4 regions of the Azospirillum sp. TSH100 genome follow, and region 3 is predicted to be linked to each of the others. Evidence: predicted binding sites of a transcription regulator. Region 3 holds the regulator's gene; each other region holds the start of a gene.
The links. The regulator PhoB, encoded in region 3, activates phosphate uptake and scavenging genes when phosphate is short. The targets are predictions, from matches to a motif close to TNTCATAAAACTGTCA.
Positions count from the first base shown of each region.

Region 1 (4,653 bases), on a different replicon from region 3:
CCGCGTCACCGGCGTCTATCTGTCGATCATCACCCAGGCACTGACCTTCGCCCTGCTGCTGGCCTTCTTCCGCAATGACATGGGCTTCGGCGGCAACAACGGCCTGACCGACTTCAAGGACATCCTCGGCTACGACATCCAGGCCGACACCACCCGCGTCGCCCTGTTCGTGGCGACGGTGGTGGCCCTGGCGCTCTCCTATATGATCGCCTCCGGCGTCATTGCCTCGAAGCTGGGCAAGGTGCTGGTGGCCCTGCGCGACGCCGAGAGCCGCGTCCGCTTCATGGGTTACGACACCGAAAGCTACAAGCTGTTCGCCTGGACCCTGTCGGCCTGCATGGCTGGCGTGGCGGGCGCCCTCTACGTCCCGCAGGTCGGCATCATCAACCCGTCGGAATTCGCCCCGGCCAGTTCGATCGAGGCGGTGATCTGGGTTGCCGTCGGCGGGCGGGGCACGCTGGCCGGCGCCATCCTCGGCGCGGTGCTGGTCAATATGGGCAAGAGCTATTTCACTGGTGCCCTGCCGGAGCTGTGGCTGTTTGCGCTTGGCGGCCTGTTCGTGGCGGTCACCCTGTTCCTGCCCAAGGGCCTGCTCGGTCTGTGGGGCCAGCTGACCGCGAAGCTGCCCGGCCGCAAAGCCTCGCCCCTCTCCAACGCCCAACCCGCCGACCAGAAGGGAGCTTGACCCATGAGCGCGGAATCGACCCTTCTCTATCTCGACGGCGTGTCGGTCAGCTTCGACGGCTTCAAGGCGCTGAACAGCCTGTCGCTGGTGATGATGCCCGGCGAGATGCGGGCGATCATCGGTCCCAACGGCGCCGGCAAGACGACGATGATGGACGTCATCACCGGCAAGACCCGCCCCGACACCGGCACCATCCTGTTCGAGGGCGGCACCGACCTGACCCGCCTGCGCGAGGCGGCCATCGCCAACCTTGGCATCGGCCGCAAGTTCCAGCGTCCGACCGTCTTCGAGCCGCACACGGTGTGGGACAACCTCGAACTGGCGTTGAAGGCACCGCGCCGGCCGCTGAAGACCCTTACCTACGCCATCAGCCGCGACGACCGCGCCCGCATCGAGGAGATCCTCGACATCACCCGCCTGTCCGCACTGCGCGGCCGGCAGGCCGGCAGCCTGTCGCACGGGCAGAAGCAATGGCTGGAGATCGGCATGCTGCTGGCCCAGGACCCCAAGCTTCTGCTGGTCGACGAACCGGTGGCTGGCATGACCGATGCCGAGACCGAACAGACCGCCGAACTGCTGTGCAGCATCGCCGGCAAGCATTCGGTGATCGTGGTGGAGCATGACATGAGCTTTGTCCGCGCGCTCGGTGTCAAGGTGACTGTGCTGGCGGAAGGCTCGGTCCTTGCCGAAGGCTCGCTGGACGCGGTCAGCGCCAACCAACAGGTCATCGACACCTATCTTGGCCGCTGACGGGAGATCCCATGATGCTCGACGTTCGTTCTCTCGATCTGCATTACGGCGCTGCACAGGCGCTGCGCGGCGTATCCATGAAGGCCGAAATCGGCAAGGTCACCTGTCTGGTCGGCCGCAACGGTGTCGGCAAGTCCAGCCTGCTGCGTGCCATCGTCGGGCTGAAGCCGGTGTCCGGCGGTTCCATCGGCTGGGACGGCGCCGACGTGACGAAGATGGCGCCTGCCGACCGGGCGCGCCGCGGCATCGCCTATGTGCCGCAGGGGCGCGAGATCTTTCCGCTGCTGACGGTGCGGGAAAACCTGCTGACCGGCTACGCTCCGCTACCGCGCGCCCAGCGCTCGATCCCCGACGAGGTGTTCGAGCTGTTCCCGGTGCTGAAATCCATGCTGGACCGCCGTGGCGGCGATCTGTCGGGCGGCCAGCAGCAGCAACTCGCCATCGGCCGCGCGCTGGTGACCCGTCCGCGCCTGTTGGTGCTGGACGAGCCGACCGAAGGCATCCAGCCGTCGATCATCAAGGACATTGGCCGCGCCATCTCCTATCTGCGCGACAAGGGCACCATGGCGATCCTGTTGGTCGAGCAGTATTTCGACTTCGCCCGCGACCTCGCCGACAACTGGGTTGTGATGGAGCGCGGCGAGGTGATGCTTTCCGGCCCGCGCAGCGGCCTGGACGAGCAGGAGGTTCGCAAGTATCTGACGGTGTGACCGGCGCCGTACCTCGCCACTGCATTGGAGGTATGACCTATCCGAGGCGGTACATCACAAGCGACGACTTCGCAGGCAGCGCTCTTTAAAGGTCGTTAAGGATCCAAACCGCATGATGGTTTCAACGCCATCTTGCTCACGGAGCCGCAGGTCATGTCGATCTACAACGCCGCCTCGTTCGAAGCCGTCCCCTCCGCCGAGCCGAAGGTCCGCAAGATGACCGGCCTGCCGCGTCTGGCCGTGTGGACGGTGATGATCGGCACGCCGTGGGTGGTGATCGTGGAAGCGGTGCGCCTGATCTTTTAAAGAACCGGCGCACCTTCTTCACAGCATTATTGGGCCGGCGCCACCCAGGGCTCCAATGCACCGATCTTCTTGGCCCGCTTCTCGTCTGCCGACAGTTTGAAGTTATGCCCGTAGGGCGCGCTCTCGAACGAGCCGTAGCCGGGATTGGCCAGCATCAGCCAGTCACGCCCGAAATGCTCCTTCGCCGCTTCGAACGCCTTCAGGCGGTCCGCCTCGCTGCCGTTATAGGCATCGCTGAAATCGCCGAAATTGTCGCCGAACAGCAGGACGATCCGGTAATCCTTGGCGATGTAGGCGCGGCGTGTCCCCTTCGCCGAGCCCCAGTCCGGCTTTTCCTTCGACATCAGGAAGGTGTCGACGTTGCCGCCCATCGGGAAGCCCAGCGCCTGCGCGTTGCGGCGGGTCGGCTCCTCCTGGTCGGCGTTGCGATTGGTGACGTAGAAGACCTTCACCCCTTTCGATTCGGCATATTGGGTGAACTCCACGGCACCCGGTACCGCCGTCGCCTTTTCCGCCTTCACCCAGGCATCCCAGGTCTTGGGCGAGAATTCGCCGTTGGTGGTGACCAGCCCGGCCTGATAGGCGGAGTTGTCCATCGCCGTCTCGTCCAGGTCCAGCACCACGGCCGGCGGCAGGTCCTGGTAATTGCCGGTCTGCTCGGTCGCCGCAGTCCAGTTCCTGTCGGCCAGCGCCTTGTCCAGCTGGATCCTGCCCAGTGCATAGACCGCCAACGCGTTCGCCTTGTATTCAACCGAGCGCTGCATCCACAGCTCGGCGTTCAGCAGATCGCTTTGCGGCACCGGATCCGCCGCCAAGGCGGGGCCGGCCAGAAGGGAAAGGGCAACCGCACCGGACAGCAGCGACCAGCGCCCGGAACAGGCGGAATTGCGCATCGACTCACCCATCCATCAAGTGTCATGGAACTGTCATCGAAGCACAGATTCGGCTGCTTGGCGACGGTCTCGTGACGCTTGCGTCAAGCCATCCGGGTACGCTCGCGTCACGCCGTCCTGCGGCACCCGGCTAGGCAGTCTGGGGAATGGCGCTCTGCGGCATTGGGGGCAGCGCCGGGATCGCCTCCACCCGTTCCAGCCAGCGGCGGACGGCCGGATAAGGATCGAGCGGGATGCGGCCTTCCGGAGCGCGGGCGACGTAGGCATAGCAGGCAATGTCAGCGATGGTCGGCCGTACCGCCGCCAGCCAGTAGCGCCCGTCCAGATGGCTGTCCATGAAGCGCAGGACGCGCTCCGCGACCCTCTGCGCATCGGTCAGCGAACCGGCCCCGCCCCACAGCGTCAGGATGCGCGCCAGTGCCGGTCCGAAGCGCAGGTCGCCGGCGGCGATCGACAGCCAGCGCTGCACCTGGGCTGCCTCTTCCGGCACCTTCGGATTCCACAGGCCGGAACCGTCGTAGCGGTCGGCGAGATAGACCAGAATGGCGACGGAGTCCGGCAGGACCAGATCGCCGTCGACCAGCACCGGAATCTGCCCGAAGGGATTCAGGGCAAGGAAGCTCTCCGACCGCCGCACCTCCGCATTCGCTTCGACATAGCGGTATGGCAGGCCGAGGATGTTCAGGAAGGCCTCCACCCGGTGGGCATGCCCCGACAGCGGCGTGCCGTAGAGCGTGATGGCGGGATCGGCGCTGATGCTCATGGAAGGGCTCCTCTTTTCAGTCGATCGCGGTTGCCAGACAGCCAACCACTTGCGTCTTTCTGCAGGAACGCGCTTTCATCGAAAGGTTCTCTTTCAGGAACTGGAACAATCGTGGACCGGCTGGACGAACTGGCGACCTTCGTCGCGATCCTGGAGGCCGGCAGCCTCGCCGGGGCGGCCAAGCGGCTGCGGCGGTCTGCTCCCGCCGTCACCCGCGCGCTGTCGGGGCTGGAGGAGCGGCTCGGTCTGCGGCTGATCGAGCGGACCACCCGCAACCTCGCTCCGACCGACGCCGGCCGCCGGCTGGCCGAGCAGGCCCGCCGGCTGCTGGCCGACTATGACGAGGCGCTGGCCGCCACCGGCACCGACCGGCCGCTGCGCGGACGGTTGCGCGTCACCGCACCGGTGATGTTCGGGCGCAAGCATGTGACGCCGCTGGTCCTCGACTTCATGCGGGAGTTCCCCGACATCCGGGTCGAGCTGGTGCTGTCCGACGGCAACCTCGACCTGATCGAGGAGGAGCTGGATGTGGCGATCCGCATCGGC
Region 1 is NZ_CP039635.1:604,384-609,036, reverse strand. It holds gene urtC (urea ABC transporter permease subunit UrtC) at 1-685, shown strand, start outside; gene urtD (urea ABC transporter ATP-binding protein UrtD) at 689-1,435, shown strand; gene urtE (urea ABC transporter ATP-binding subunit UrtE) at 1,450-2,145, shown strand; gene E6C72_RS31785 (hypothetical protein) at 2,299-2,451, shown strand; gene E6C72_RS15285 (5'-nucleotidase, lipoprotein e(P4) family) at 2,478-3,356, opposite strand; gene E6C72_RS15280 (glutathione S-transferase family protein) at 3,475-4,107, opposite strand; gene E6C72_RS15275 (LysR family transcriptional regulator) at 4,219-4,653, shown strand, end outside.
Region 1: the regulator PhoB is predicted to act here: its motif matches at 3,365-3,380, upstream of E6C72_RS15285 (5'-nucleotidase, lipoprotein e(P4) family).

Region 2 (4,653 bases), 1.3 Mb from region 3:
CCACGGATCTTGACCGCCAGCGCCTCCGGCTTCAGCCGCGCGCCCTTGCAGACCTCGCAGGGCTGCGAGGACTGGTATTTCGACAGCTCGTCGCGTGTCCAGGCGCTGTCGGTCTCGCGGTAGCGCCGTTCCAGATTGTTGACGATTCCTTCAAACGCCTTGTTGGTCTGGTAGCGCCGCAGGCCGTCGTCATAGGTCATGGTGATCGGCGAGCCGTCGGACCCGAACAGGATGGTCTGGCGTACCTTTTCCGGCAGATCCTGCCACGGCGTGGTCATCGACACGCCGAAATGCTCGCAGATGCTGTCCAGCGTCTGGTCGTAATATTTGGAGGTCGAACCGGCCCACGGCGCGATGGCGCCCTTGGACAGCGACAGCCGCTCGTCCGGCACCACCAGCATCGGGTCGAAATAGATCTTGCTACCCAATCCGTCGCAGGCCGGGCAGGCACCGAACGGGTTGTTGAAGGAGAACAGCCGCGGCTCGATCTCTGGAATCGTGAAGCCGCTGACCGGGCAGGCGAATTTCTGCGAGAAGACGGTCTGCTCGTTGGTCTCGGCATTCTCGACCCAGACAATGCCGTCGGCCAGACCCAACGCGGTCTCCAGCGAATCGGCCAGACGGTTGCCCAACCCCTCGCGGACCACGATGCGGTCGACCACCACCTCGATGTCGTGCTTCAGCTTCTTGTTGAGCGCCGGCACCTCGTCGATCTCGTACATGGTGCCGTCGACCCGCACGCGCTGGAAACCGCGCTTGCGCAGATCCTGGATCTCCTTCTTGTACTCCCCCTTGCGGCCTCGCACGAAAGGGGCCAGCAGCAGCAGGCGCGTGCCTTCCGGCATCGCCATGATGCGGTCGACCATCTGGCTGACCGTCTGGCTTTCGATCGGCAGGCCGGTGGCCGGCGAATAGGGGATGCCGACCCGCGCCCACAAGAGGCGCATGTAGTCGTAGATCTCCGTCACCGTACCGACGGTGGAGCGCGGATTCTTCGAGGTCGTCTTCTGTTCGATGGAGATGGCCGGCGACAGCCCCTCGATCGAATCGACGTCCGGCTTCTGCATCAGCTCCAGGAACTGCCGCGCGTAGGCCGACAGGCTCTCCACATAGCGGCGCTGCCCCTCGGCATAGATCGTGTCGAAGGCGAGCGACGACTTGCCCGATCCCGATAGGCCGGTGATGACGATCAGCTCGTCGCGCGGCAGATCCACGTCGACGTTCTTCAGGTTATGTTCCCGCGCGCCGCGGACGCTGATGTACTTGTTCATGGAGTGTTCTTTTACCCGAAGCTTTTCCGGATGGAAAGCGGCAAGGCGCCGCGACGCATGACGAAAAGCGGCTGGAAGAGGAATTGATCCCCTGCCACCGGTCGGCTGACGATATATGCGCCGGTTGCGCCATTGCCACCGGCGCCCGGCGCGGGGCGGTCATGACCAGAAGGGCGGCACCGCGCGGAAACGTTTCCACAACTCCGGCAGCGCCTTGCGCCGCTTGTCCGACTGGCGGTCGATCCAGACGGCCACCGCGCCAATCGTCTTCGGATCCGCCCCGGTCAGCGATCCCAACATGCGGGCGCTGGTGACTGCATCCTGATCGGCGTCCAGCGCCGCCTGCAGAGGTTCCAGCACCGCGAAGAAGGGCAGGGTGGCGGATTCCGGATAAAGACCACGGAAGAAGTCGGCGGTGTAGCGCAGCAGGCGCAGGCGCCGGCGCAGCTTGTCGCGCCCCTTGGCGTCCTCCGGCGGCTTCACAGTCTTGCCGAGCTTCGCCATCCGTGCCGACAGCCAGCCGCCGGCCAGCGTCGTGACCGGTGCCGACAGCGCCATTCGCCGATCGCCGTCGGCGTCCGACAGCCAGCGGCCATGTTCCAGCCATGCGGCGAGGCTCAGGACCATGGTGGTGCAGCCGGGGGCCAGGATCGCCGCCATGGCCTCCCGCGCCGGACCGGCGCCGGCGGACCGGGCCAGCGCCGCCAGCCGCTCCAGCGCCGCGCGGTCGATCGTCGAGGCGGCCTTTGGATCGGCGAGAAGCGGGTCGATGACGCCGGACAACAGAACGTCCCAGCCACGGGCCGGCCCCAGCCGCTTGGCCAGCGCGCGGCTTTCCTCGACCAGCCGGTCGGCCTCGGGCGAGGCGACATGCGGCGCGAAAAGCCGATGGGCGATGCGCAGCCGGCGCAGCGCCACGCGCATGCGGTGCAGCCCCTCGACGTCGGCACCGCCCAGCGCGCAGGATTCGTTGGCAAGGAACTGGCGCAACGCCTGACGCAGGATGTGGCGATAAGCCTCCGCCACCGTGGTCAGCGGCGACAGACCAAGCGGTTCGGCTTCCACCGGTCCCGGCGCCTTGCCGGTGACCAGCCGCAGACCGGCCTCCGCCTTGCTGTCGGTGCCGATCCGCATTGGAATGGCCGCTTGCAGGGTCAGCGCCAGATCGAACAGGCTGGCGACCTTGCCCGCCTTCAGTTCCAGTTCGACTTCGCTGATCGGCAGGGACTCGCCACCGGCATAGATGCCGCCGTCATCCACCGCCAGTTCGACCGCCGTCAGCGGATCGGGACGCAGCAGAAGGGTGGTGCGGCGGAAATCGGTGATGAACAGGCAGTCCAGCGCGTCGAGCGCCGCCGCCGGCACAAGTCCGGCGACGCCTGGATCGGTCAACGCACCGATATCGACCGCCTCGCCGGCAACGATCCAGTCCCACTCCCGTCGCACCGCGACCGCGGCGGAATCGCCTGGGCTGGCGCTGTTGACCGTCTTCAAGGTCTGGACGAAGCGGTCGCCCTCCTGCCGGACGCGCAAGGCCACGCCGTTGGCGGCGAGCTTCAGGTCCGGCGTGTCGAAATAGGCGGTGCGCAGCCTCTGTGTCGCCGCCGGGCCATCGGCAATCGCCACCAGCCCCGGCAGCGCCGCCACCCGTGCCAGATCCGCCGGCGCCGCATGCAGCTTCAGCTCCACCTCGCGGAAGGCGGGTGTGGAGGGCTGCGCATCGGGAACAGGCTGCTGGCTGCCGGGCGGTGCCGTGGGGGGGCTGACGGGGGTCAAGGGGCGGCTTCCTCCCGAATCCGGCCGGGGAACGGCGTGGAACTGTTCAGGTGGATCCGTGGATACCCCAACCGCCGCCGCAGGTTAAGAGAGTTTACGCGGTTGCACAAAATCCGCCAGCCGGCCGGCACCCAGTTCGAGGTGTGCCCAATGCAGCGTCTCGAAGACCAGGACGGCGCAGGTGCCGGTCGGGAACTTGTCGGTTAGGTCATGGCGGAGACCATGATCGCCGCTGCCGGTCAGGGCATTCGCCAGCTCGTGCAGGTCGGGGTTGTGCGCCACCAGCATCAGGCCGGTCGCAGAATCCGGCGCGTCGCGCAGCCGTTCCAGCAGCGTACGGGCGCCGCACAGATACAGGCCCCGTTCATGCTCCACCGGCGGATAGGGGGCACCCATGGCCATCATCACCCGCTTGCGAGTTTCCACCGCCCGCAAGGCGGTCGAACAGAGAACGAGGTCGATGTGCGCGTGATGCTTGCCCAGATAGGCGCCGACCAGGGTCGCCGCCTTTTCCCCACGGGCGTTCAGCGGACGGTCGTGATCGCCCAGCGACGGATCGTCCCAGGAGGATTTGGCGTGGCGCAGCAGGAACAGCGTCTTCATGGAGGAAATCGGCCGTCAGGGGAGGGGCGGGGAGGGAGAGTGCGCAGTCTTTAACCAAATGGGAGTCCTGAAACCGTAACGCATATGGGATACTCTGTCTGCCCACCATATAACCGGTGTCGGCACCGCCCAAAAGCGGCTGACGGCGTTCGGGGTTTCAAGATTTCAGAGGTCGACGTGACGCATCTCCAGGAACTCGATTCGGTCGGTATCGAGCCAAACGCTCCGGAACGCTTCATCAACCGTGAGCTTTCGTGGCTGGCCTTCAACCAGCGCGTTCTGGACGAGGCGGCCAACCCGCACCACCCGCTTCTGGAGCGGCTGCGCTTCCTGTCGATCTCCGCCAGCAATCTCGACGAATTCTACATGGTCCGCGTCGCCGGCCTGAAAGGGCAGGTGGCCGCCGGCGTGAAGGCGCCCAGCCCTGAGAATCTGACGCCCGCTCAGCAGCTCGTGGCCGTGAAACAGCGCATTGCGGCGCTGATGGACAGCCAGCAGACGATGTGGCGCTCGCTGAAGGGCGAACTGCGCGATGCCGGCATCTCGGTCGTCGATCCGGCCGACCTCAGCGAAGGCGAACTGGATTGGCTGGAAGCCAAGTTCCTGGACGACATCTTCCCGATTCTGACGCCGATCGCCGTCGACCCGGCCCACCCCTTCCCGTTCCTGCCGAATCTCGGCTTCTCGCTGGCGCTTCAGCTGCACGATCCGGTCAAGGGCCGGCACATCGACGCGCTTGTGCCGCTGCCGACGCAGCTGGAGCGGTTCCTGCGCCTGCCGGGATCGGACATCCGCTTCATCCAGTTGGAAAAGGTGGTGATGCAGTTCATCGACCGCCTGTTCCCTCCGTTCCAGGTCAAGGCGCACGGCGTCTTCCGCGTGCTGCGCGACAGCGAAATCGAAATCGAGGAAGAGGCCGAAGACCTCGTCCGCACCTTTGAAAGCGCGCTGAAGCGCCGCCGCCGCGGCAGCGTGATCCGGCTCGCCACCGACAGCGGCATGG
Region 2 is NZ_CP039634.1:2,225,239-2,229,891, forward strand. It holds gene uvrA (excinuclease ABC subunit UvrA) at 1-1,271, opposite strand, end outside; gene E6C72_RS10510 (CYTH and CHAD domain-containing protein) at 1,431-3,047, opposite strand; gene E6C72_RS10515 (histidine phosphatase family protein) at 3,132-3,650, opposite strand; gene E6C72_RS10520 (RNA degradosome polyphosphate kinase) at 3,828-4,653, shown strand, end outside.
Region 2: the regulator PhoB is predicted to act here: its motif matches at 3,714-3,729, upstream of E6C72_RS10520 (RNA degradosome polyphosphate kinase).

Region 3 (4,653 bases):
ACCGCTGTGCGCATCGTCGCCGGCATCACGCTGGCCGCCGGCACGCTGGTGCTGGCCGGCGCGGTCGCCGCCGGCCACCGCCGCCGGGTCTATGATGCGGTGGTACTGAAGGTGCTGGGCGCCACGCGCGGCGACGTGTTGCGTGCCTTCCTGCTGGAATACGGCCTGCTGGGCCTGTTGACCGCGGTGATCGCCGGCATCATCGGAACGCTGACCGCCTGGGCGGTGCTGAAGTTCCTGATGCATTGGGAATGGAGCTTCCTGCCGTCGGCGGTCGTGACCACCGCTTTGCTGAGCACGGCGATCACGCTCGCTTTCGGGTTCTATGGTACTTGGCGGGCTTTGGGCCAGCCTTCGGCACCATTGCTTCGGAACGAGTGACGCCCGTGTCATGAAGCCGCAGGAAAAACGAATCGTGAAAGCTTTTTCATTCAGAAAAAGCGTCGCCGATTCCTATTGAACCGCCTGACGGACTCGCCAATATGTCCTGGCACGGGATCACCCTATTCCACCGAGGAAACCAAACCATGGCAGACCCGACCTATAACCGCTTCGCGACCGTGGGCCGCGCGACAGATCGGGGATACTTCGACGAAGGCCTGCGGCAGCACATGCTGCGCGTGTACAACTACATGGGCGCCGGCCTGATCCTGACGGGTCTGGTCGCGGCACTCGTGTCGTCCAGCCCGGCCATCATGATGGCGATCTTCGGCTCGCCGCTGAAGTGGGTGGTGATGCTGGCCCCGCTGGCCTTCGTCATGGTGCTGTCCTTCGGCATCCAGCGCCTGTCCTTCGCATCGGCGCAGATGATCTTCTGGGCCTATTGCGGCGCCATGGGCCTGTCGATGTCGGCCATCTTCCTGGTCTTCACCGGGGCGTCGATCGCGCTGACCTTCTTCGTCACCGCCGCGACCTTCCTGGCGATGAGCCTCTACGGCTACACCACGAAGGCCGACCTGTCGAAGATGGGCTCCTTCCTGATGATGGGCGTCATCGGCCTGGTGATCGCCGGCCTGGCGAACATCTTCTTCCAGTCGCCGGCCCTGCACTTCGCGATCTCCGCCATCGGTGTGCTGATCTTCACCGGCCTGACCGCCTACGACACCCAGGCGATCAAGGAAAGCTACGCCGAGGGCTACGATCACGAGAGCACCGGCAAGCTGGCCCTGATGGGCGCCCTGACGCTCTACCTGGACTTCATCAACCTGTTCCAGTTCCTGCTGCAGTTCATGGGCCAACGCAACAACGACTGAACCCCAGACATCTGACAAGAGACGCCTGATCGGACAAGCATCCGATCGAGCAGCAGCCGCCCGGAAGCCCCGCTTCCGGGCGGTTTTCTTTTGTGCGGCTTTTCTCAGGACTCCACGGTCACCGGGTCGCCCACGGCCAGTCCCAGCATCAGGTCGGCACGCCCACGGTTGACGGCGATCTCCGCCAGCCCGTTGGAGTTCTCGTACCACAGCGGCTCTCCCGGCCCGACGGCGCCGAAGGTACGGGCGTGGGTGACACGGGCACCGCCGGCGGTCAGCACCGCATCGGCGGGCAGGGTGGCTGCCCGTATCCCGGTCATGGCGTTGCCGTAAATATCGACATAGACGATGCGTTGCAGCTCGTCCGGCCAGTCCGGTCGGTCGATGGCGGCTGGATCGAGCGGGCTGCGCTCGACCGGGCGGCCGGTGGCGAGGCTGGCGGCGACGGGAGCGAACAGGTCCCGGCCATGGAAGCTGGCGGACAGCCGGTCCGGGATCCAGTCGATCTTCCAGGCGTTTAGCGACGTTGCACGGCGGGCGACCAAAGCGAACAGGCCGTTGTCGGGACCGACGAACCAGCGCCCATCGGCCTCCACCATCACCGGCCGCCGGTCGGTGCCGACACCTGGATCGACGACGCAGAGAAAGACGCTGCCTGCGGGAAAGGCCGGGGCGTAGCCGGCCAGCAGATAGGCCGAAAGCTGCGGGTCGAAGGCGGGAGCGTCGGCGAACAGGTCGATGGCCGGAACGGCGGGTGCCTGTTGCGCCAGCACCGCCTTCATCTGGCCAGTATAGGGGCCGGAAAGCCCGAAATCGGTGAAGACCAGGATCATCGGGGGCATGGGGGCAGTCTCACCAGTGCTGCGGTGGTCCGGCCCCCATCCTACCCCGCACTCACACCGACTTGGTATCCAGCGCATAGCCGGCCGACCGCACGGTGCGGATCAGGTCCAGCTCGTCCTCCTCGTTCATCGCCTTGCGCAGGCGGCGGATGTGGACGTCTACCGTACGCGGCTCGACGTACACGTCGTGACCCCACACCAGATCGAGCAGCTGTTCACGCGAGAACACCCGGCCGGGATGCTGCATGAAATGACGCAGCAGGCGGAATTCCGTCGGACCCAAATGGACGTCGCGGCCGTTGCGGCGGACGCGGTGGGCGGCCAGATCCATGGTCACGTCGGCGAAGGTCAGCACCTCGTCGGTCATGCCGGGCGAGGCGCGGCGCAGCACGGCGCGCATGCGGGCGACCAGCTCGGTCGGGGAGAAGGGCTTGGTGATGTAGTCGTCGGCGCCGGAATTCAGGCCGCGCACCCGGTCGCCTTCCTCGCCGCGGGCGGTCAGCATGATGATCGGGATGTCGCGGGTCTTGGCGTTGCGGCGCAACTGGCGGCAGACCTCCAGCCCACTCATCAGCGGCAGCATCCAGTCGAGCAGCACGATGTGCGGCGTCTGTTCGCCGGCGGCCAGCAGGGCCTCCTCGCCGTCGCTGGCGGTGGCGACGCGGAAGCCTTCCTTTTCCAGGTTGTACTTCAGCAGCGTCAGGATGTCGGCCTCGTCCTCGACGATCAGGACGAGCGGCTTCAGGGCCGCATTCATGGTGGCTCCGTTCACAGCGCGCGTCTCGACGTTAACCGGCATGGGACAGCCTTTTCAACAAAGGAGGAGGGGAGGGCACGGACGTAAGGCAGGGCTCAGCCATAGCGGCCGGTGATGTAGCCCTGGGTGCGCTCGTCGCGCGGGTTGGTGAAGATGTCCTCGGTGTCGTCGCACTCCACCATCTCGCCCAGATGGAAGAAGGCGGTGCGCTGCGACACGCGGGCGGCCTGCTGCATGTTGTGGGTGACGATGACGATGGTGTAGTTGGCCCGCAGCTCGTCGATCAGCTCCTCGATGTGGGCGGTCGCGATGGGGTCGAGCGCCGAGCAGGGCTCGTCCATCAGGATCACCTCGGGGCTGACGGCGATGGCGCGGGCGATGCACAGCCGCTGCTGCTGGCCGCCGGACAGGCTGGTGCCGGGTTCGCGCAGCCGGTCCTTCACCTCGCCCCACAGGCCGGCGCGCTTCAGCGAGGTCTGCACCACCTCGTCCAGCTCGTCGCGACCGGAAGCCAGGCCATGGATGCGCGGGCCGTAGGCGACATTGTCGTAGATCGACTTGGGGAAGGGGTTCGGCTTCTGGAACACCATGCCGACGCGGGCGCGCAGCTGCACCGCATCGACCGCCTTGCCATAGACGTCCTCGCCATCGAGCGCGATCCGCCCTTCGACCCGGCAGCCCTCGATGGTGTCGTTCATCCGGTTCAGGCAGCGCAGGAAGGTCGACTTGCCGCAGCCGGATGGGCCGATCAGCGCCAGCACCCGGTTTTCCTGGATGTCGAGGTTGATGCCCTTCAACGCCTGCTTGGCGCCGTAGAACACCGTCACCCCGCGGGCGGTCATCTTGGCGGGCAGGGCGGCGCCGGAACGCTGGCCGGGACGGTCTTCGGCGCGGGGCCGCAGCTTCAGCGGGTTCTGGATACTCATGGCGCTCACCACCGTCTCTCGAAAATCTTGCGCAGGATCACGGCGGCACCGTTCAGCAGGATCAGGACGCCGAGCAGGATCAGGATCGCCGCCGAGGTGCGTTCGGTGAAGGCGCGCTCCGGGCTGTCGGCCCACATGTAGATCTGCACCGGCAGAACCGTGGCGCTGTCGGTCAGCCCGTGGGGGATGTCGACGATGAAGGCGACCATGCCGATCATCAGCAGCGGCGCCGTCTCGCCCAGCGCGCGGGCCATGCCGATGATGGTGCCGGTCAGGATGCCCGGCATCGCCAGCGGCAGCACATGGTGCAGCACCGTCTGCAGCGGCGAGGCGCCGATGCCCAGCGCCGCCTGGCGGATCGACGGCGGCACCGCCTTCAGCGCGACGCGGGACGCGATGATGATGACCGGCAGCGTCATCAGCGCCATCACCAGCCCGCCGACCAGCGGGGCGGAGCGCGGCATGCCGAAGAATCCCAGGAACACGGCCAAACCGAGCAGACCAAAGATGATCGACGGCACCGCGGCGAGGTTGTTGATGTTCACCTCGATCAGGTCGGTCCAGCGGTTCTTCGGCGCGAACTCCTCCAGATAGACCGCGGCGGCAATGCCGGTCGGCACCGACAGCGCCATGGTCACCAGCAGGGTCAGCAGCGAGCCGGCGATGGCGCCGCCGATGCCGGCCTGTTCCGGTTCGCGGCTGTCGCCGGCGGTGAACAGCGTGGTGTTGAAGCCCTGCGCCAGCGTACCGGAGGCCAGCAACGCGTCGGCGGCGGCGATCTTGGAGTCGCTGAGGCCGCGCTCGCTCTCCGGCAGATCGCGGCGGTAGGCGCCCTTCACCAGCTGGTCGATCTGGTCGTCGGCGCGGACCCAGAT
Region 3 is NZ_CP039634.1:947,669-952,321, reverse strand. It holds gene E6C72_RS04595 (ABC transporter permease) at 1-381, shown strand, start outside; gene E6C72_RS04590 (Bax inhibitor-1/YccA family protein) at 528-1,253, shown strand; gene E6C72_RS04585 (S-adenosyl-l-methionine hydroxide adenosyltransferase family protein) at 1,358-2,086, opposite strand; gene phoB (phosphate regulon transcriptional regulator PhoB) at 2,148-2,852, opposite strand; gene pstB (phosphate ABC transporter ATP-binding protein PstB) at 2,948-3,778, opposite strand; gene pstA (phosphate ABC transporter permease PstA) at 3,784-4,653, opposite strand, start outside.

Region 4 (4,653 bases), on a different replicon from region 3:
GTGGCGACCGATCCCTGGTCTGCCGATACCGATCTGCCCAAGGACAACCCGTTGGGCAAGGTGCCCGCCCTGACGCTGGAGGACGGCACCACCCTGTTCGACAGCCCGGTGATCGTCGAGTATCTCGATTCGTTGGGCGACCGGGCGCCTCTGGTCCCGCCGGCTGGTCCGACGCGCTGGACGGCACTGCGCCAGCAGGCCATCGCCGACGGCATCTGCGACGCCGCCATCCTGCGCCGGCTGGAATCCATGCGCCCGGACGGTGAGAAATCGGCCAATTGGATGGAGCGCCAGCGGAAGGCGGTCGCCCGCTCACTCGATCTGCTGGAGGCGGAGGCCGCGTCACTGGGAGGTGAGCCGACCATCGGCCGTCTGGCGGTCCTGGTGGCACTCGGCTACCTCGATTTCCGCTTCGGCCACGAGGATTGGCGCCAGGATCGACCGGCGCTGACCGAATGGTTCGCCGAGGCATCCGACCGCGACAGCCTGCGGCGGACGGCGCCACCGGTATAAGGCCTGCGTTCGCTCCAAAGTTTTTACGCGGAATACGTGCAGTAAAGCGGCGTCCGGCAGAGCCGGGCGCCGCTTTTGCTTTCGCGCGCTGTTTACGATCGATTCACTATGAACAGCCGCGGGACGGATGATTTCCCGTTCCCGTCACTCTTTCGATTGTGCGTAGCGAAAACTTCATCCAACCGTCACCGAATCATCCAACCAGAAGGGCTACCCATGGCGCCGCCGGCCCGCGGAGAACCGCGGGCGCGGGACGGACAATCTCCAAGCCACGGGTGGGCCATATGGCAAAGCCTATCGACCAGCGCCGGCGGTCCGGCATCAAGTCGAAGATGCTGATCGCCTTCGGAACCGTGGCGGCACTTCCCTGCATCGCGGCGGTGGTCGGCTGGATGTCCTACGGCGCCGTCCGCGGCCATGTCGCCGACATAACGGGAACGCAGGTTCCGGTGCTCAGCGCCGCTCAGGGGCTTGCGACCACCACGGCGCGGGTGCTGGCGCTGGGGCCATTGATCGACGCCGCGTCCTCCGACGAGGATCTGGGCCGGCTGCGCACCGCGGTGGCCGAGCAGCGCCGGACGCTGGACGGGCAGCTCGCCCAACTGGCCGGTGGGCAAGGGCATAGCGGCGGCGATGCCGACCGTGTTGCCGAGCTGACCGGCACCGCGCGCACGCTGCTCGGCACCATCGACGCGCTGGGGACGGCGACCGGCCGGCGGCTGACCTTGCAGGAACAGCGCAGCGGCCGGCTGGCGGAACTGAGCGATGCTCATGCCAAACTGCTCGCCGCGCTGAAGCCCGACATGCAAGCCTCGCGCGGGCAACTGGCCCAGGCGATCGCAGCGATGGTGGAGGCGACCTCGCAATCCTCCGCGGTCATCGGAGCCGAACTCGGGCAGACGGTGATCCCGCTGTTCCAGCTGCGCGGCGCAGAGGCCGCTCTCGCCAAATCCCTGTTGATCGGCGCCTTTGAAACCAACCGGTCCAAAGTGATGTCGCTGTCCACCGACTTCGACTCCGCCCTGTCGGATCTGCAAGGTGCGCTGCGCCCGCTGGCGAAGAGCGAAGCGGCGGCCCCGGTGGCGGCGATGATCAACGAGCTTGCCGCCTTCGGTGACGGCGATGCCAGCGTCTACACCCGTCGCGTCCGCCAGCTGACCCCCGGCATTCCCGAGGCGGAGGCGCAGAAGCTGACCGAGTCGCTGAACGCCAGCGTCGACGACATTGTGCGGCTCGACCGCGACGCCAACGCCCGCATGCTGCCGCTGATGCTGAATTCGCGCGGCCGCATCGCCGAGGCCGGCAACGCCATCGCCGAGCGGATGCAGGATCTGTCCACCAACACCGTGCCAGCGGCCCAACATCGCTACACCGTGCTGAGCGATCTTATGGCCGACGCCAACCTGCTGGCCGGCAAGCTGGCGGAGGCTGGCAACGCCGAAACGCCGGCCCGGCTGGCCGCCGCCCGTCGCACGCTGGACCCGCTGGCGGCGACGATCCGCGGCACCCTGACTGAGTCGCGCGACGATCTGGGCCCCGAGGTCCGCCGGCTGGCCGAGCGGCTGCTCGATCTCGGCTTCGGCAACGAGGGCATTCTGGCACTGCGTGCCGGTGAACTGGCTGCCTATGCCGAGAATGCCACGCTGATCGACAGCAACCGCCGCACCGGCGCCGCTTTGACCGCCATGGTCGACGGGCTGGTCCAGGCGGCGCAGACGGCGACGGCCGATGGCGCCGCCGCAGCCCATGAGGCGCTGGAGCGTACCAACCAAGTGCAGATCATGCTGGCGACCGCCGGCGTGCTGCTGGCCGGGCTGATCGTCTCGCTCTATGTTGGGCGCCGGGTCGTCGGCCGGATGGAGGCGTTGGCCGACGCCATGCGCCGGGTCGCCGGCGGCGACCTGACGGTGGAGCAGAAGGCCGACGGCAACGACGAGATCACCGACATGGCCCGTGCCCTGTTCGTCTTCATCGCCAACGCCCGTGCCATGGAAGAAGCGCACGAGAAGGTGGAGATCGAGCGCCGCAACGCCGCGTCGGCCCGCCGCACCAGCATGCTGGAGATCGCCGACCAGTTCGAGCGCAACGTGCTGAGCAGCGTCGAGACGCTGGCCGACGCCGCCCGCCAGATGGCCGCCCGTGCCCGCTCGCTGACCGACATCGCCGCCAATGCCAACGACCGTGCCGAGGCCGCGATGCAGCTGTCCGGCGAGATGGCGGCGGGGATTCAGCAGGTGGCGACCGCTGCCTCGGAAATCTCGCAGTCCATCGCCGAGATCAGCAAGCGCACCGGCGAATCGGCCCGCATCATCGGCGACACCGCCGCCGGGGCGGAGCAGGTCAAGGCGACCGTTGCCGACCTGTCGAGCACGGCGGGGGAGATCGGCACCGTCGTCGGCCTGATCGACGAGATCGCCGGTCAGACCAACCTGTTGGCGCTGAACGCCACCATCGAGGCGGCGAGGGCAGGGGAGATGGGCCGCGGTTTTGCCGTCGTCGCCGGCGAGGTCAAGGCGCTTGCCGGCCAGACCGCCCAGGCCACCGCCGAGATCGCCCGCCAGATCGCCGCCACCCAGGCGGCCAGCCGCCAGACGGCGGAGGTCGTCGCGACCATGACCGGCAGCGTCCAGCGCATCGAATCCAACGCCTCGGCCATCGCCGCAGCGGTGGAGGAGCAGGCGACCATCACGTCGAGCATCGTCGACAGCTCCCACCGTGTCGCGGTCGGCACCCAGGCGGCGTCTGACCATGTCGCCGGCCTGTCTGAGGCCGCCGCCAAGGTGCGCGCCCAGGCCGGCGACGTGCTGCATGTGGCGGAAAGCCTGTCGCACGAGGCGACCAGCCTCGGCTCCGCCGTGCATCTGTTCCTCCAGGAAATCCGGGCCGCGCGATGAGTCCCGCGCTGCATCCGCGGTCCCGGCCGTCAACGGGTCGGTTTCATAAAACTGACACGTAAACAAAACAAACCCGTCATCGGCGGCGGCTATGGTCACCGCGACGAAGAAGGCGGGTTACGACCTCCGGCCAAGGCCGGGCTTTTGCGAAAACCCAACGAAACCGTCCAAACCTATCGGGAGTTTAGCCGTGAAAACCATGACCTCGGCGTTCGTTCGCTGCGCCGCCTTCGGTGCCCTGGCCGTTCTGTCCGTGTCGGTCGCCCCGCTGTCGGTCGCCTCGGCCGCCGACATCTCCGGCGCCGGCGCCACCTTCCCGTACCCGATCTATGCCAAGTGGGCTGACGCCTACAAGAAGGAGACCGGCACGGGCCTGAACTACCAGTCGATCGGTTCGGGCGGCGGCATCAAGCAGATCAAGGCCAAGACGGTCACCTTCGGCGCCTCGGACATGCCGCTGAAGCCGGAAGAGCTGGAGCAGGCCGGTCTGATCCAGTTCCCGATGATCATGGGCGGCGTGGTTCCGGTCGTGAACCTGAAGGGCATCAAGGCCGGCGAGGTCAAGCTGTCGGGTACCGTTCTCGCCAACATCTACATGGGCGAGATCACCAAGTGGAACGACCCGCAGATCAAGGCGCTGAACCCCGACGTCAACCTGCCGAACACCGCCATCGCCCCGGTCTACCGCTCTGACGGGTCGGGCACCAACTTCCTGTTCACCGACTACCTGTCGAAGACCAGCCCGAAGTTCAAGACCCAGATCGGCGCCAACACCTCCGTCCAGTGGCCGGCCGGCATCGGCGCCAAGGGCAACGAGGGCGTGGCCAACATGGTCAAGCAGACGGACGGCTCGATCGGCTACGTCGAATACGCCTACGCCAAGCAGAACAACATCACCCACCTCGACCTGCAGAACAAGGACGGCAAGACCGTCTCGCCGAAGATCGAGGCCTTCCAGGCCGCCGCCGCCAACGCCGACTGGGCCAACAGCAAGGGCTACTACGTCCTGCTGACCGACGAGCCGGGTGCGGAGAGCTGGCCGATCACCGGCGCCAGCTTCATCCTGATGTACAAGGCTCCGCAGGACGCCGCGTCTTCGGCCGAAGCGCTGAAGTTCTTCGACTGGGCCTATAAGAACGGTTCCAAGATGGCGACCGAGCTGGACTATGTCCCGATGCCGGACGCCGTGGTGTCGCTGGTCCAGAAGACCTGGGCCCAGACCATCCAGGCCGACGGCAAGCCGGTC
Region 4 is NZ_CP039639.1:327,807-332,459, forward strand. It holds gene E6C72_RS29480 (glutathione S-transferase N-terminal domain-containing protein) at 1-513, shown strand, start outside; gene E6C72_RS32675 (methyl-accepting chemotaxis protein) at 798-3,407, shown strand; gene pstS (phosphate ABC transporter substrate-binding protein PstS) at 3,607-4,653, shown strand, end outside.
Region 4: the regulator PhoB is predicted to act here: its motif matches at 3,449-3,464, upstream of pstS (phosphate ABC transporter substrate-binding protein PstS).